3 regions of the Candidatus Clostridium eludens genome follow, and region 3 is predicted to be linked to each of the others. Evidence: riboswitches for the same ligand, from Rfam matches in the RefSeq annotation. Region 3 holds a riboswitch; each other region holds the start of a gene.

Region 1 (5,271 bases), on a different contig from region 3:
GAGGATTTTGAAACATATGAAAATGATATTAAGGCTATGATGGAACTTTTAAAAAATGGAATGGGGGTAAAATAGTGTTCATAAATGTGGAAAATTTAAAAAAGAGCTATAAAACAGGAGAAATTAACATTGAAGTTTTAAAAAAAATAAATATGAGACTGGATAAGGGTGAAATTGGAGTTATTCTTGGACCTTCTGGTTCAGGTAAATCTACCATAATGAACATTTTAGGGGGTATAGACCGATGTGATTCAGGTAGGGTAATTGTGGACGGAATTAATATTGCCGATCTAAAAGACTCTGAAATCACGGATTACAGAAGGGAGCATGTAGGATTTGTTTTTCAACTCTACAATTTGATACCTAATCTTACTGTAGGTGAGAATATAGAGGTTGTTTCAAATATCAGTAAAGCACCGTTAAATACAGATGAAGTTTTAGGGGCAGTGGGGTTACAGGATAAGAAGTATAGATTTCCAAGAGAATTAAGTGGCGGAGAGCAGCAGAGGGTTTCAATTGCCAGGGCTATTGTTAAAAATCCAAAGCTTCTTTTGTGTGATGAACCTACAGGAGCACTTGATTATGATACTTCTAGAGAAATTTTAAAGTTGTTGCAGCAGGTAAATATAAATTTTAATACTACCATACTTATGATTACTCATAATACAGCTATAAGTGCTATGGCCAGTAGAGTTTATAGAATCAGAAGCGGAGAGGTAGTTAAGGAAATAATCAATGAAACAGTTATTCCGGCAGAAAGGATTGAGTGGTAATGATTATTAATAAAAAGATTAAAAGAACCATAATGGAAAACAAGTCTCAGTATATTGGCTCTATAATGTTGATTATAATAAGCTGCATGCTCTATACCATGTTAAATCAACTTTCAACGAACATGGCTGGTATGACATCTTCCTTTGAAAAAAATTATGTGCAGGAAGATGCCAGTTTCGTAACAAATAATAAATTGAATGATATAAATAATTTGGAATCAAAATTCAATGCCAGTATTGAAGAATGTAATACTTTTGATTATCAGATTTCAAAGGATAAGATTTTAAGAATATTTAGTGAGAATACAAAAGTTAATATTCCTGCAATTATAGAAGGCAAGAAGTTAAGCGGAAATGATATTCTTATAGATCCTGCTTTTGCTAGAACCAATAAATTAAAAGTGGGAAATGAAATACACATATTTAATAAATCTTTTAAAATAGCTGGATTTATGTCGCTTCCCAATTATATTTATCCATTAAAATCCCAAAGTGATATAATGAGTAATCCAGATAGCTTTGGAATTGCAGTTATTAGTAAGGATGATTTCCATAAATTTAATGAAGGAAATAACTTTTATTCAATAAAATTTAATTCAAATAGTACTAGTATATATAATCAATCACTGCAGTTTAGAAACTACTTAAAAGGTAAAGACATTATTATTACTCAATGGACTGATGCTGGTGAAAACAATAGAATAACTTTTGTTAATACTAAGATTCAAGGTATTAGTAAAATAAGCTCTTCTGTGCCTTTGATTATATTGTTTCTTACTTGCATATTGACAGGTATAGTCATGTGGAGGCTGCTTAAAAGGGAATCGGTTATTATTGGAACTCTTTATTCTCTGGGCTATAGAAGAAAGGAAATTAAAAAGCATTATCTTTTATATCCACTGTGGATAGGGTTAACAGGAAGTATATTAGGAAGTATATTAGGAGCTGTGTTAGTGAAACCCATGGTTGGTATTATGGTGTCTTATTTTAACATACCTATAGACTCAATGAGTTTTAATTTTAAATATATTGGTATAAGTTTACTACTGCCAATATTATTTCAGTGTATCAGTGGGTACTTTATTTTAAATAGGCAATTGCAATATTCTCCGGTAGAATTGATGAAAGGTGGAAGGAAGAATAACAAAATAGGCTTTATTGAACGAAAGCTTACATTAGATAAATTAAAATTCTCAACAAAATTTAAAATAAGAGAGCAGGTCAGAAGCTTACCAAGGCTCATATTCCTGTTATTTGGAGTAATTCTTGCCACTATGCTTTTACTTTTTGGTTTTACAGCAAAAAGTTCTTTAGATTATTTAATGAAAGACAGCTTAAAAAACACTTTTAAGTTTCAGTACGAGTATGTATATAATTCTCTTCGCCAGGACCAGGTACCTTCAAGTGCAGAAACTTTTTCTGCAGCTATGTTTATATTAAAATCAAATAGGAATACAACTTTTGAAGTCTGTGGAATTAATTCTTATTCAAAATATATTTCACTTAAAGATAACACAGGAGCAGAGTTAAATAAAGACAAGGTTATTATTACTAAACCGCTAGCAGCAAAATTAAAAGTTATGCCTGGTGATACAATTAGAGTTGTGAATAAAATTGACTCAAGGGAATATGAAATAACTGCTGCCAATATTGCAGAAACTTATGCAGGGGAATATATTTTTATGCCTATTTCACAATTTAACAGCATGCTTGGACTTCCTGCGGGAAGCTACATTGGGTTATGGAGTAAGGTTAAACTGAATATTCCTGAAAAGTTATTATATAGTTCCCGGATGTTTGATGATTCTATAAAGGCTTTTAATGCAACTATGCAGCCTCTGCAGGTAACCATAGGAGTTATAGCTTCTATGTCGTTTATTATTGGGCTTATCGTTATTTATGTGGTAACATCTCTTATAATTGAGGAAAATAAAATGAACATATCTTTGATGAAAATTTTAGGATATAGGAGAAAAGAAATAAATTCATTGATTTTAAACAGCTCTTCCATAATTATTATAGTTGGATATATTATAGGCATACCACTTATTCTGGCATCTATGGACCTATTGTTCAGATCATTAACAGAAAGTATTAAGTTGGCAATACCAATAACGATTAATTATTCTTATGTTATTGTGGGGTTTGTAGTAGTTTATCTAACTTATGAGTTATCCAAAGCTTTAAATAGAAAAAAGATATATAAAATCTCTATGAGTGAAGCTTTAAAAGCATCAATGGAATAAGTATAATTTTGTAACTATTTATGGAGTAGTTGTATATAGTATATAGAAAGTAATTTAAACTTAATCAGAATATAAGGTATGTTTTAAATACTAGTTGAAACACTTTTAGATAAAAAGCCCTGGCGAACGCCGGGGTTTTTATTTAAATCAGAGTATGATTATTAGAAATGGATATTTCATATATTACGTGCTGCAGAGAATATAGTAGTATATTTACTTGAAATGTAAATTTAATTACTATGAGTTTTTATAAAATTTAGTATTGACATAATAAAGTATAATTAATATAATAAGCATATGATCGATTATTGAAAGTATTTAAAAAATCAATTGTTTGAAACTTAATACAACATACTCTTATCAAGAGCGGTGGAGGGATAGGCCCCGTGAAGCCCGACAACCCACATTTATGTATCGGTGTCAATTCCTACAGATGTATTTTAATACTTCTGAGAGATAAGAAAAGTAGAAGTCTTATTAAATTATTTTTGTTAGCAGAGGCTATTTTTCTTATATGGGAATTATAGTCTTTTTATTATTGTTATTTAGAAAATGATTTTTTTAAAAAGGTTAGAATAAAGTAAAGAATTTAGGTTTGCATGATATGGAAAATATCGATAAAATGGTAAATTATATTAAAATAGTTGACTAGGAAACTGGAGGCTATGTTTTTCTTGATGAAAAATATAGCCTTTTCTATTTTTAGAGTTTCTATATGTATTATATAGTTAATCTTTAACATGTTTAATTTAAGAGTGTTAAATACATTAAAGCAGGAAAGAAGATATGTTAAGTTTCAGGCAAGATACTTTAAAAATTTAGATATGATAAGTATTTTAAATAAGGAGATGGTATTAATGGGATATAATATTGCAGTTGCTTCAACAGATGGAGTCAACATTGATAAACATTTTGGCGCTTCAAATTCTTTTTTCATAATAAAAGTAAATGATGATGAGACTTATGAGAATTTAGGAGAAAGGCTAGTTGAGAAAAATCAAAAGAATAATGGAAGTTGTAGTTCATGTTCATCTGAACATTCTTGTGGTCACGTTAATCCTAAGAATCAAAAAAAAATAGAAACCATTTCTGATTGCAGATGTTTGTTATGTAGTAGATGTGGGCCTGGATCAGAAAAGCAATTAGGAAGAAATAATATTTCTGTGTTTGGCATTAATATGAAACTTGATGAAGCATTAAAAACAATAATAAGGTATTACAAGAGAAGTGATGAACGTAAATCATTAAAACGTATCAAAAAGCAGAAGATAAATTCTTTTTGACAAGGTATTAATCAAGTGATTCTTAGGTTCAGGTGGAGTTTGCTTATGAGGAATACTCTTCTCCATCTGAATCTTAGCAGAACTTATCCAGGCGCGTAGCAGTGCTTATCCTCCACTTTGATAGAAAAGCAGAGAACCAAAATTTTTAATTTTGTGTGAATCGCTTTCACAGAGTGCGATGGGGGTGTTAGCAATGGTAGCGTTCGGGTAAATAAAGGCCAAGGTAATAGAGGATGGTGAATCAAAGGTGATATTTAAACTAATAAAAAAGTTTAGAGGTGATAAATAAATGGGTATTAATTTGGATTTACCGGAAGTGGAACCAAGAGAACAGAGACTTGGCTCTATCTTGTCTTTCCATGGAAAAGCAAGTGAACTATATGAAAAGTCACTTGGATGTAAGATTAAAATGAAAGGTAGAATTTTCAATCAATGTGGCAGCTGTGCATCAGGATGTGCATTTGTATTAAATTCAATAATTTTAGATGCAGCAGTAGTGAACCACGCTCCAATAGGCTGTGCAGGTGATTTTAGTGGGTTTAACGATGGGCGTCACCAAGGGACAATTCACAGAGGTTTAAAATCAGATAATATAAAAGCTATTAGCACAAATTTAGAAGAAAAGGATACAATTTACGGTGGTGATGAGAAGTTAAGAAAAGGTATAAGGGAAGCAAAGAAAAGATTTAATCCAAAAGCAATATTTGTAAATACTTCTTGTGTATCCGGAATTATAGGAGAAGATGTTGAAAGTGTTGCTGATGAATTAGAAGAAGAGCTAGGAATTCCTATTGTGCCAGTATATTGCGAAGGATTTAAATCAAAAATTTGGAGTACTGGATTCGATGCTACAGCTCATGGTATCTTGCGTAAACTTGTTAAACCTGCAAAGAAAAAATCAGAGAATATAGTTAATGTTTTTAACTTTCAAGGAACCCATGCTTTTACAGATGTGCTAAGTAAAATAGG
Region 2 (5,271 bases), on a different contig from region 3:
TATAAGTGGAGGCGGAATTATTTCCAATATAGAAGATTCATTAAAAAGGGAAATAAAAGATGTGAAAAGTAAAAACATATCCATAAGAAAGAGGCTTGTATCAAGAAAGGATAGAGAATTAAGATTGGGCCAAAGAGGAAAAGTTATATGGCTTACAGGACTTCCGGGATGCGGAAAAAATGAAATAGCAGTTAAACTTGAGAAAAAACTCATGGATTTAGGAAAAAAGGTGTATTATCTTGACTCATCTCATTTAAGGTTTGGACTTAGCTCTGATCTTACATTCAATTCTAAGGACGCCCATGAACAGACCAGAAGAATTGCTGAGGTGGCTAATTTGTTTGCAGATAGTGGAACTATAACTATAGTTACATCTGTAAGCAGGTTTAAAGAAGATAGAGAGTATGCTAAAAATATAATTGGAGCAGAAAATTATGCGGAAATATTTATAGATGCAGATAGTGAAGTGTGTAAAAAAAGGAATCCTACTGTTTTCAGTGAAGATAGTGATAATATATTTAAGTATGAAAGATCTGATTATCCTGTGATAATGCTTTATATAGATGATGCAGAATTTAATTCAGATGTAAAAGTTAAAGATATTATAAATACAATTAGTTATTGATAAATTATAGTCTTAGTGTATATGATAGGTAGAACCTATTTCAGTAAACAGGCTTTTTGTTTTGCCTTATTGAATCTAAAGATCTAATAAAGAATAGTTGACCAGAAAACTGGAGACTAGGATATTTCTTCTAAATGTAATTTTAGAAGTATGTCCTAGTTTTTTTTATAAATGAAGACTGTTTATGAGACAGAGGTATCAGTCTTTTAATACCGAGGTATGTCTCAAGGAGAACTCGACGTCACTCAATCTAATGATAGCTATTATACAGTTAATACAGGGTTATGGGTTACCTTTATCAACCTAAATTTATTATAGAGGGAGAAAGTTTATGATAGTTACAAACAATTATGAAAAACAACTTAGCTTTGAGGAGGTCGTAGAAAAGTATACTGAAATTCCAAAACTAATTATTTTAAAAACTGATGTTCAGCGAAGAGGTGTACACTATACAGAAAAAGCTTTAGAGAAAATTGATCCTGATGTTTATCAATTAATAGGATCAAATGTATTCTTTGCTTCACTTGGGGCTAGGGACCAAAAAACAAAATCAGTTCCAGAATCATTAATTTTAAGGGATGGAACAACTATAATAACAGATCCAACACCTTTGGACCAAAATCCTTATAGTGTAGACTATATAGATGGTAAATTCGTACTAGTTGATAATGAAAAAATAATAGAAGAAGTTGATTTCTGGGAGAAACCAGATTACTATGGAAAAGTTACTAGTAGTGGTACACCAATGGATTCAGTAGTATTTGCAAGACCTCAGAGATTAAATATAACGCCATCATCATATTGCTATTTTTGGAAGAATAATCATTGATGCAAATACTGTGATTTGGTTCCTCATTTGAGTAAAGATGGAGTTATAAAGAAAAAGTTAACACCTCAGGATGCATATGAAACAGTAAAGGAGGCATTAAAGCAGAAAGGGAGATTTACAACTATATGCATGACTATGGACTCAGATACCAATGGTGTGGTACCATTTGATGCTGAGGCTGATTATTACATTGAGATTTTAAAAGCAATAGGTCAGAACTTTAAAACAAGGAGATTCCCAAGCCAAATAATAACAACTGCATTAAATGAAGAGCAACTAGGGCGTTTATATAATGAAACAGGGTTAACAAGTTATACTTCTGATATAGAGGTTCTAAATAATGATTTATTTAAATGGATTTGTCCTGGTAAAGAAGAGTGGGTTGGATATAATGAATGGAAAAATCGTCTTAAAAGGGCAGTCAATATTTTTGGGAAAGGAAATGTAAATTCAGGAATTGTTGGAGGCGTTGAACTAGCAAAGCCAAATGGGTTTAAAACTGAAGACGAAGCACTTAAAAATACACTTGAAGAAGCGGAAGATCTAATGAGCAGTGGTGTATCAGTCGTATATATTGTTTGGGTTCCAAGACCGCTTTCATTTTTTGGAGATCAGAAGAATGCATCACTGGAATATTATGTAAGGTTAGCTAAAGGCCTTAATGATATTAGAACAAAATATGGATTAACAATAGATTTTGACGATTATCGCAGATGCGGGAATCATCCTAATTCTGATTTACAGAGAGTGTTATAAAGGGGTGAAGAATGAAATGGCAAACATAAATGATATAAAGAATATTATTAATAATTCAGAGACCACAAAGATACTTGCAACTGTTGGAATAAACGGCATACCTCATACCAGTGTAAAGCAGACCATCCATATTAATGAAGAAGGGAATATTGAATATGTTGAACTTTTTGAGTCGTCACAAAGTTATAGAAATATAACAGGAAGTATATGGTATGATAAAAAAGTTTCAATTGCAATATGCGGAAAAAATAAAGAAAGCTATACAATAATTGGCAGACCAGTGAAAATACTCATTACAGGGAGATATTTCGAAGAGATATATTCAGATATCCTTGAAAAATTAGGATTTGATATGGCAGCGGTTGTTATTATTGAACCCGAATCCATAGAAAATCAATCTCCAAGAGATAAGTTTGAAAAGCAGGAAAAAGATAAGCCATTCTTTAAGCATTTAGATAGAATTAAAAAGGCCTAGAAATAGATTAAGCAATGGTTTCGTTGAAGAAGCATTTATATATTTAATATAAACAATCTCTATAATGTTTATAAAATTATTGACAAATTGTAGCTTTAATGTATATAATTTATTGTAATAAAAATGAATACAATATATACTCTCTTATCAAGAGTGGTGGAGGGACTGGCCCTGTGAAGCCCGGCAACAGCTAGAAGTCTAGAAATGTGCTAAATCCTGAAGGATATTTCCTTGGAGATGAGAGGATGCTGTAGTTTTTTGGCCTCTTCTTATTGTTATGAGAAGAGGCTTTGTATTTTAATTTTACTTTGGGGAGGGTTTGAACATGGAAAATAAAAAAATAGGGGCCATATTTGGTACGATTTCAGTATTTTTAACAGCAGTAGTTTTTATTGTTTCCACTATTGTAGGAGGAAGAGGCATTATATTAAATAACATTATATGGGTTCTGGCAATTATAATTTTAGTTACAACTATTCTGACAATGTTAAAATTGAATCTTAAATCATTGTCAGATATTGACAAATCTATAAAAGAAATATCTCAGGGAGATTTAACGAAAAAAATAAAAGTACATGAAAGAAGCATATTTAGTGATTTATGCTCCAATATAAATGTATTAATTCTAAGTATGAGAGGATTTATAAATGAAACAAACATAATGACTGATAAAGTTGTAAACCACTGTGAAGATTTAAGTTCAAATGCAATGCTGGTGGAAAGTTCGGGAGAAGAGACCAGTTCCGCTATAAACAATATATCCCAGGATATGATAGAGCAGATGAATGATGTAATTACAACAGAAACGCTTATTAAAGAGTTTATAGAAGGTCATAAATCTATATCAGAAAATGGGGGATTAATTGAAAGTAATGCTTATTCTATGATGGAAGTAGTGAAACATAGTAATAAAATATGTGAAGAATTAATTAAAAAGATGAATCAGTCTTCAGACTTAAATGCAAATTTAGTATCAAAAGTAAAAAATTTATATGAAAAAGCTTTTAAAATTCAGAATATAGCAGATGCAGTAAATAATATAAGCAAAAACACTAACCTGCTTTCTCTAAATGCTTCTATAGAAGCTGCAAAGGCAAAGGAAAGCGGTTCAGGTTTTGCAGTAGTGGCAAATGAAATAAGAAAACTAGCTGCTATATCTTCTAATCAGGCCAGAGAAATACAGTGTATAATAGACGAAATTAAATCAGAAATAACAAATATATCTTCTAGTATGGATAATGAAGTGGAAATATTTAATGAAACCATAACATTTTCTAATGCCACAAAGGAAAATTTAGATAATATATATAGGGAAAGTAAAAAGTCTATAGATTCCATAGAAAGTATAAATAAAGTTATTAATATACAAAATAAGAAGATAATTGATATAAAAGATTTAATGGGACAAGTATCTGAAATATCGGAAAATACTTCTGCAGCTACCCAGCAGGTTGCTGCAGCTTCACAGGATCAAGTATCTGCCATGAAAAGTGCATTTGAATCTATTTCGAATTTATCAGATATGAATAAAAAGTTAAAAGAAGGTATTTCCTCTTTTGCTAAAGACTACAAAGTAGATGAAGAAGTATACAACAATATAGAAATGGGATTAAAAGAACTCAGGCGAATAGCACAAATTGAGGGCTTGAGTACCATGGATTATAATATTTGTACTGAAATATTAACAAAAAATATAGATAAATGTCCTTATTTTGAACTATTTGGATTAGTACAAAAGGATGGACTTAGAAAGGCTATAACCCTGGATTATAAAGAAGAAGATGTATATACTAGTTTTTTGCACAGACCTTATTTTAAACAATCAATAACAGGCAGAGAATATCAATCCCAACCGTATATATCTGTAGATACTAATAATTACTGTATAGCACTTTCAGTTCCGGTTATAGATAAGAAAGGTGAAATTGTAGGGGTGCTAATGGGAGATTTAATATTGGGATAATAAATATAAGACTTATCTCAAATACTGCCATTGATAACACCCCTATCATCAAAGCTAACTAAAATATTTATCCGCTATTTTTTCAGCTGTACGTGCTGCCAGAGCTTGTGTTGTAAGGGTGGGATTAGCCCCACCCAAACCATTATAAAGTACACTGTTATCTGCAATGAATAATCTTTTAACTTGTTTGGCTTCGCAATTTGTATCAGTAACATACCCCATACGCATAGTGCTGTGCATATGGACCAACAGGTTGTGTGTGCAGTCTGTACGTATAATTTTATTAGCGCCTGCTTTTTTAAGTATATCTGCCGCAATAGCAGCAAGCTTATTTCTTTTTTGTATGTCGTTTTTGCATGGAATATATTTGATTACAGGAATAAAACCATTTTCATCTTTTATAAGATTATCCAGCGTAACTGTATTTAGTATACTTGCCTCGTCATCAGTAAATAGTAGAATACTTAGTGTCCTTGGGTATTCCATCATAATTTCTTTAAGCTCCTGTCCTACTATCCTGCCTCTAATATCCCAGGACTCTTCGGCATTAGGTTTATGTAAAAAGTTGTAACCATAGTTACTTAATGAATATGATAATGTGGAATATATCCCAGGACTTACCC
Region 3 (5,271 bases):
ATATGGTTGTAAATTCAAATGGCTGGCTGGCAGATTCTGCGTGGTCATATCCAGTAGGAAAAGTCTCACAAAAAGCTGAAGACCTTATGAAAGTTACAAAAAAATGCCTTTATAAAGGTATAAAAGAAGCCATTTGTGGAAATAGAATAGGAGATATAAGTCACGTTATACAAACTTATGCAGAGTCTCTAGGATATTCTGTGGTAAGAGACTATACAGGACATGGCATAGGTAAGGTAATGCATGATGACGTAGTGGTACCCCATTACGGCAGAGCTGGAAGAGGGCTAAAGCTTAGTGAAGGAATGGTGATTACCATAGAGCCTATGATAAACATAGGAACCTACAGAACCATATTAGATGATAATAATTGGACAGCACGTACTGCTGACGGCAGCTTATCGGCACAATATGAACACACCATTGCTATAACAAAAAATGAACCTATAATCTTAACAGATCAAGATAATATATGATAACAAACCACAAATAATACTTATTATTTGTGGTTTGTTATTACCGCATTATTTTAACTATTGAATAAAAATATTCATGTTACACAATATATATAACTTAACATTTCAACTTAAAAGATCTATTACAGAATAAAGGGGAATAAGTAAATATTACTTTTAATATAATATTTAAGTAAAACAATATATAAACGAGAGGAGGCATTACTTACATATTAAATCTTATATATGTAAGTATAATTAAATTATGATTGATAACAAAGCATTTTATAAACTAAGTTATGGTTTATATGTTATAAGTTCTATTTCTGGAGGTAAGAAAAATGGCCAAATTGCAAATACAGTTTTTCAGATAACATCAGATCCAGCTAAAATTGCAGTAAGTATTAATAAACAAAATCTTACCCATGAATATATACAAAAAAGCAAGTTAATAGGAGTATCCGCTCTTTCAACAGAAGCCCCTTTAGAATTTATAGGTAAGTTCGGTTTTAAATCAGGAAGAACTACTGATAAGTTTTCTGGGGTATCCTTTAAAACAGGTGCAAGCGGTGTCCCAATAGTTCTTGATAATGCTGCTTCATGGATTGAGTTAAAAGTTGAACAAGAAATAGACGTAGCAACCCACACTATATTTATTGGAAAAGTACTTAATTCAGAATTATTAAAAGATATAGACCCTATGACATACTCATATTATCAAAATGTAAAACGTGGCAAGTCTCCACAAACCTCACCAACTCACGCAGCAAATAAGAATAATCCTGTAAAAAACATGCCTAAGTATCAATGTTCAATATGCGGATACATTTATGATCCTGCTATAGGAGATCCTGACTCGGGTGTTAAAGTAGGTACTCTATTTGAAAATTTACCTAGCAACTGGAAATGCCCAGTCTGTGGTGTAGGCAAAGATAAATTTAAACCCTTAGACTAAATAATAATTATATGATTTAAAATCTTTACATTAACTATAGGATTTCCTTTTACAAATTGACATTATAAGTTTTTAAAAAGTTAAAGGAACTCCTATAGTTTTACTATAAATTATAAAAATTTAATATTATTATGTTGAAAATATATAAAATATATATTAATATATAAATATAAAGTTAAACTTAATAATTGCTGTTAAAAGGGAGTAATTGAAATTACAAAGTCAACATTTCGATTTATATTTTCTAAATCTGGTTTTGTAAACCCTAACAGGGTAATAAGACTTTTAACATAATTCATAATTTTACTTATTGTGAATTACGTTAAAGGTCTTATTTTTTTTATTATAAGTTTGCTTGTTATTTGATTTTCAGATACTCAATTAAAAAATGGGAGGTAAAATTTTATGTCTACAAAAAAATCTTTATTACGCTTATGCTTTTGGGTAGGACTAGCTTTAATATTTAACATTGGAATTTATATTTTCATGGGACCGGAAAAAGCCCTATCTTTTCTAGGCGGGTATGTAATTGAACAAAGTCTCAGCCTTGATAATATCTTTTTATTCTTACTCATATTTGAAAGTTTTTCAATAAAACCAGAATATCAAAAAAGAGTATTAACCTACGGAATCTTCGGAGCAGTGGTATTAAGGCTTATATTTATACTATTAGGAGTAACCATTGTCAATAAATTTCACTGGATGTTATATATATTTGGACTGGTACTTATAGTAAGTGGTATTAAAATGTTTTTTAACCATAATAAATCGAATAACTTTCATGACAGTAAAATAATTAAATTACTTAATAAAATAATTCCGGTATCCAAAGAATTACAAGGCGAAAAATTTTTTGTTAAGAAAAATAGCATACTTTATGCAACTCCATTATTCGCTATATTAATATTAATAGAAGCTTCAGATATAATTTTTGCAATAGACTCAATACCTGCTATATTTTCTATAACTACAGATCCGTTTATAGTATATACTTCAAATATATTTGCTATATTAGGGCTTAGAAACATGTATTTTGTACTTGAAAAACTTCATAAAAGCTTTGCTTATGTTAAATATGGAGTTGCATGTATACTTATATTTACAGGCATTAAACTTTCAATTACTTTTTTCCACATAAATATTTCAATAATAGCATCCTTATTAATTATATTTGCAATAATGTCAGCGAGTATTTTAGCCTCTATGATTTTAAATAAAAAAGCAGCTACTTACCATCCTTCCAAAATCTCTAAAAACTCTACTAAATAACTGTACAAACATATTTTAAAATTAAGGATAAATTTTAATGATAGCCTAGCTTATAGAATTTCATGGCTATCATTAAGTTTATACTTTTTTACTAATTCCCATGTATTATTTTTCCACTGATAAAGAGATATATTATCAAAATACTCATTAAAATTACAGGTATATTTATTAACATAATCCCATATTTCTTTGAATCTATCCTTTATTCTCTTAGATACTACGGTACAATGAAAAACTTTATTTTTTCCTTCATTATGTTTGAATTTTATCCACGGTACCTTTTCTAATTCATCTATAAAATCGTCGTGGACTTTTTTAGCTTGTGATGACATTTTTATATCCATATAAACTACATCTTCTCTAAATGTTCCATAACCTTCAATTTTTATTGGTGGCTTATAATTACTCTTAGAAAATTTATTTAAGATATTTGTTATATCCTCAATTTTATCAGTTTCAAAAGGTGCTTTTATTGTAAAATGGGCCGGTAATTTAGTACGTTTTTTATTGAATTTATAACAGACATCATTAGTTAATTTCTCATGAAATTTTAATGCTTCTCCACCTATAGCACACACAATAACGTATCGTTCCACCTTAATCTCTTCCTTTCATTATTTATCAATGAACATTATATCATTATTATTTTCATATAACTACATTTCCATTCTCAATTACTTTGTGTACTATATTTAGAAATTATATAAAAATTAGGTATTGACAAACATATTATAAGAATATATACTTTTTCATAAAATATAATTAAATATGGAAAATTCTTATCAAGAGTGACAGAGGGACTGGCCCTATGAAGTCTAAGCAACCTGAATATAATTTTATTTAACGGTGCTAATTCCAGAGGGTGAAAACCCAGAAGATGAGAAGCCCAAAGATTACAATAGTTTTCTGCAGTTTCTCAGCGGAAAATTTTTTTATTTTTAATAGAATTGCTTAGTTAACTACAAAACTAGAGGCTAAGTTAATCTTTTCACAACTTAATAATTTAAAAAGATCAACCTGGTCTTTCCCATTTTATTTATTAACAGGAGGAGGTGAAAATTATTATGTTAGCTGCTATTATTAATTATTTGCAAAGTACTCATTTAGAATATTATAAGGCTATTAGAATTCACATATTAATAAGTACTATAGCCATTGTAACTAGCATTATCATATCTGTACCACTGGGAATTATATGTTCTAAAAATAAAAAATTTTCCACAGTCATAATGAACTTATTTAATTTTTTAAGAATTATTCCGAGTCTGGCCATACTTGTACTAGTTATGCCTATACTTGGAACTGGCTTTCCTCCCGCTCTATTGGCGCTAACTATTCTTGCTATACCGCCTACTTTAATAAATACCTATCTGGGATTTAAAAATGTAGATAAATTCATCTTAGAAAGTGCCAGAGGCATGGGCATGGGACCCCAAAGAATACTATTTAAAATTGAACTACCACTAGCTCTGCCTTTAATAATTACAGGCATCAGAACTTCTGCTGTAGAAGTAATAGCCAGTGCTGCTTTAGCATCATACATTGGGGCCGGAGGTCTTGGAGATTTTATATTTACAGGTTTAAGTCTGAATGATTCTAAAATGCTGCTACTTGGAGGAATTTCCGTTGCACTGTTATCTATAACATCAGAAATATTGCTAGCTCTATTACAACATAATATCATTAGATACCAAAGAATTTAAATAAATTATAGGGGGAATTAAATATGTATAAAAAATTTAAAAAGACTGTATTATTCTCATTAGCTGCTTCACTGTTATTTACTCTTTCTTTTACAGGCTGCGGCAATAAATCAAATACTGCCGGCTCCAATAAGCCTACTATAAAAGTGGGTTCTAAAAACTTTACAGAATCACTTATTCTAGGTGAATTATATGCAGATGCTTTAGAAAAGGCAGGATATAAAGTAGAAAGAAAATTGAATTTAGGTGATGCTGTAGTACATCCTTCCCTAGTTAAGGGAGATATAGATCTTTATCCTGAATATACTGGTACAGGCTTGCAGTCAATATTAAAAGAGCAGCCTAAATTTGATTCAAAAGAAGTCTATGACGAAGTATCTAAAAAATATAAAGAAAAATTCAACTTAATTTGGCTAAACCCATCTTCTGGAAATGATTCGCAAGGACTGGTTATCACTAAAAAAGCATCAGATAAATATAACATTCATACTATTTCTGACCTACAAAAAAATGCCAGTAACTTAAGGTATGCATCCCAAGGAGAATTTGACGTAAGAGCTGATGGTATGCCTAGGTTAGTACAAATATATGGTGCATTTAATTTTAAGGATAAAAAAATATATGATAATGGCATTAAATACGATGTACTTCATAATGATAAAGCTGATGTAGCAGTTGCATATACTACAGAAGGACAACTACGTAAGGATGAATTTGTATCACTGGAAGACGACAAGCATGCATGGCCACCTTATAATGTAGCGCCAGTGGTTAGAGGTGATATTTTAAGCAAAAATCCTGAAATAAAGGATATTTTAAATAAAGTCACTGCTAAATTAGATAATGCTACTTTAATTAAGCTAAATGCTCAGGTAGATATAGATAAGAA

The links. A riboswitch is a leader RNA that binds a small molecule or an ion and turns the genes downstream of it on or off. The one in region 3 is predicted to bind S-adenosylmethionine.
Region 1: it holds a riboswitch for S-adenosylmethionine, as region 3 does, so the genes downstream of both, ACJDU8_RS00375 (NifB/NifX family molybdenum-iron cluster-binding protein) here and ACJDU8_RS05220 (ABC transporter permease) in region 3, are expected to answer to the same signal.
Region 2: it holds a riboswitch for S-adenosylmethionine, as region 3 does, so the genes downstream of both, ACJDU8_RS06695 (methyl-accepting chemotaxis protein) here and ACJDU8_RS05220 (ABC transporter permease) in region 3, are expected to answer to the same signal.

Annotation. Positions count from the first base shown of each region.
Region 1 is NZ_JBJHZX010000001.1:87,305-92,575, reverse strand. It holds gene ACJDU8_RS00390 (TetR/AcrR family transcriptional regulator) at 1-75, shown strand, start outside; gene ACJDU8_RS00385 (ABC transporter ATP-binding protein) at 75-773, shown strand; gene ACJDU8_RS00380 (ABC transporter permease) at 773-3,019, shown strand; SAM riboswitch class I at 3,374-3,482, shown strand; gene ACJDU8_RS00375 (NifB/NifX family molybdenum-iron cluster-binding protein) at 3,760-4,302, shown strand; gene ACJDU8_RS00370 (nitrogenase component 1) at 4,592-5,271, shown strand, end outside.
Region 2 is NZ_JBJHZX010000007.1:99,128-104,398, reverse strand. It holds gene ACJDU8_RS06715 (GTP-binding protein) at 1-625, shown strand, start outside; gene ACJDU8_RS06710 (hypothetical protein) at 957-1,454, shown strand; gene ACJDU8_RS06705 (hypothetical protein) at 1,482-2,210, shown strand; gene ACJDU8_RS06700 (pyridoxamine 5'-phosphate oxidase family protein) at 2,227-2,685, shown strand; SAM riboswitch class I at 2,827-2,929, shown strand; gene ACJDU8_RS06695 (methyl-accepting chemotaxis protein) at 3,011-4,648, shown strand; gene ACJDU8_RS06690 (GMC family oxidoreductase N-terminal domain-containing protein) at 4,703-5,271, opposite strand, start outside.
Region 3 is NZ_JBJHZX010000005.1:171,322-176,592, forward strand. It holds gene map (type I methionyl aminopeptidase) at 1-476, shown strand, start outside; gene rd (rubredoxin) at 721-1,410, shown strand; gene ACJDU8_RS05210 (TerC/Alx family metal homeostasis membrane protein) at 1,816-2,679, shown strand; gene ACJDU8_RS05215 (2'-5' RNA ligase family protein) at 2,730-3,275, opposite strand; SAM riboswitch class I at 3,456-3,563, shown strand; gene ACJDU8_RS05220 (ABC transporter permease) at 3,744-4,382, shown strand; gene ACJDU8_RS05225 (glycine betaine ABC transporter substrate-binding protein) at 4,406-5,271, shown strand, end outside.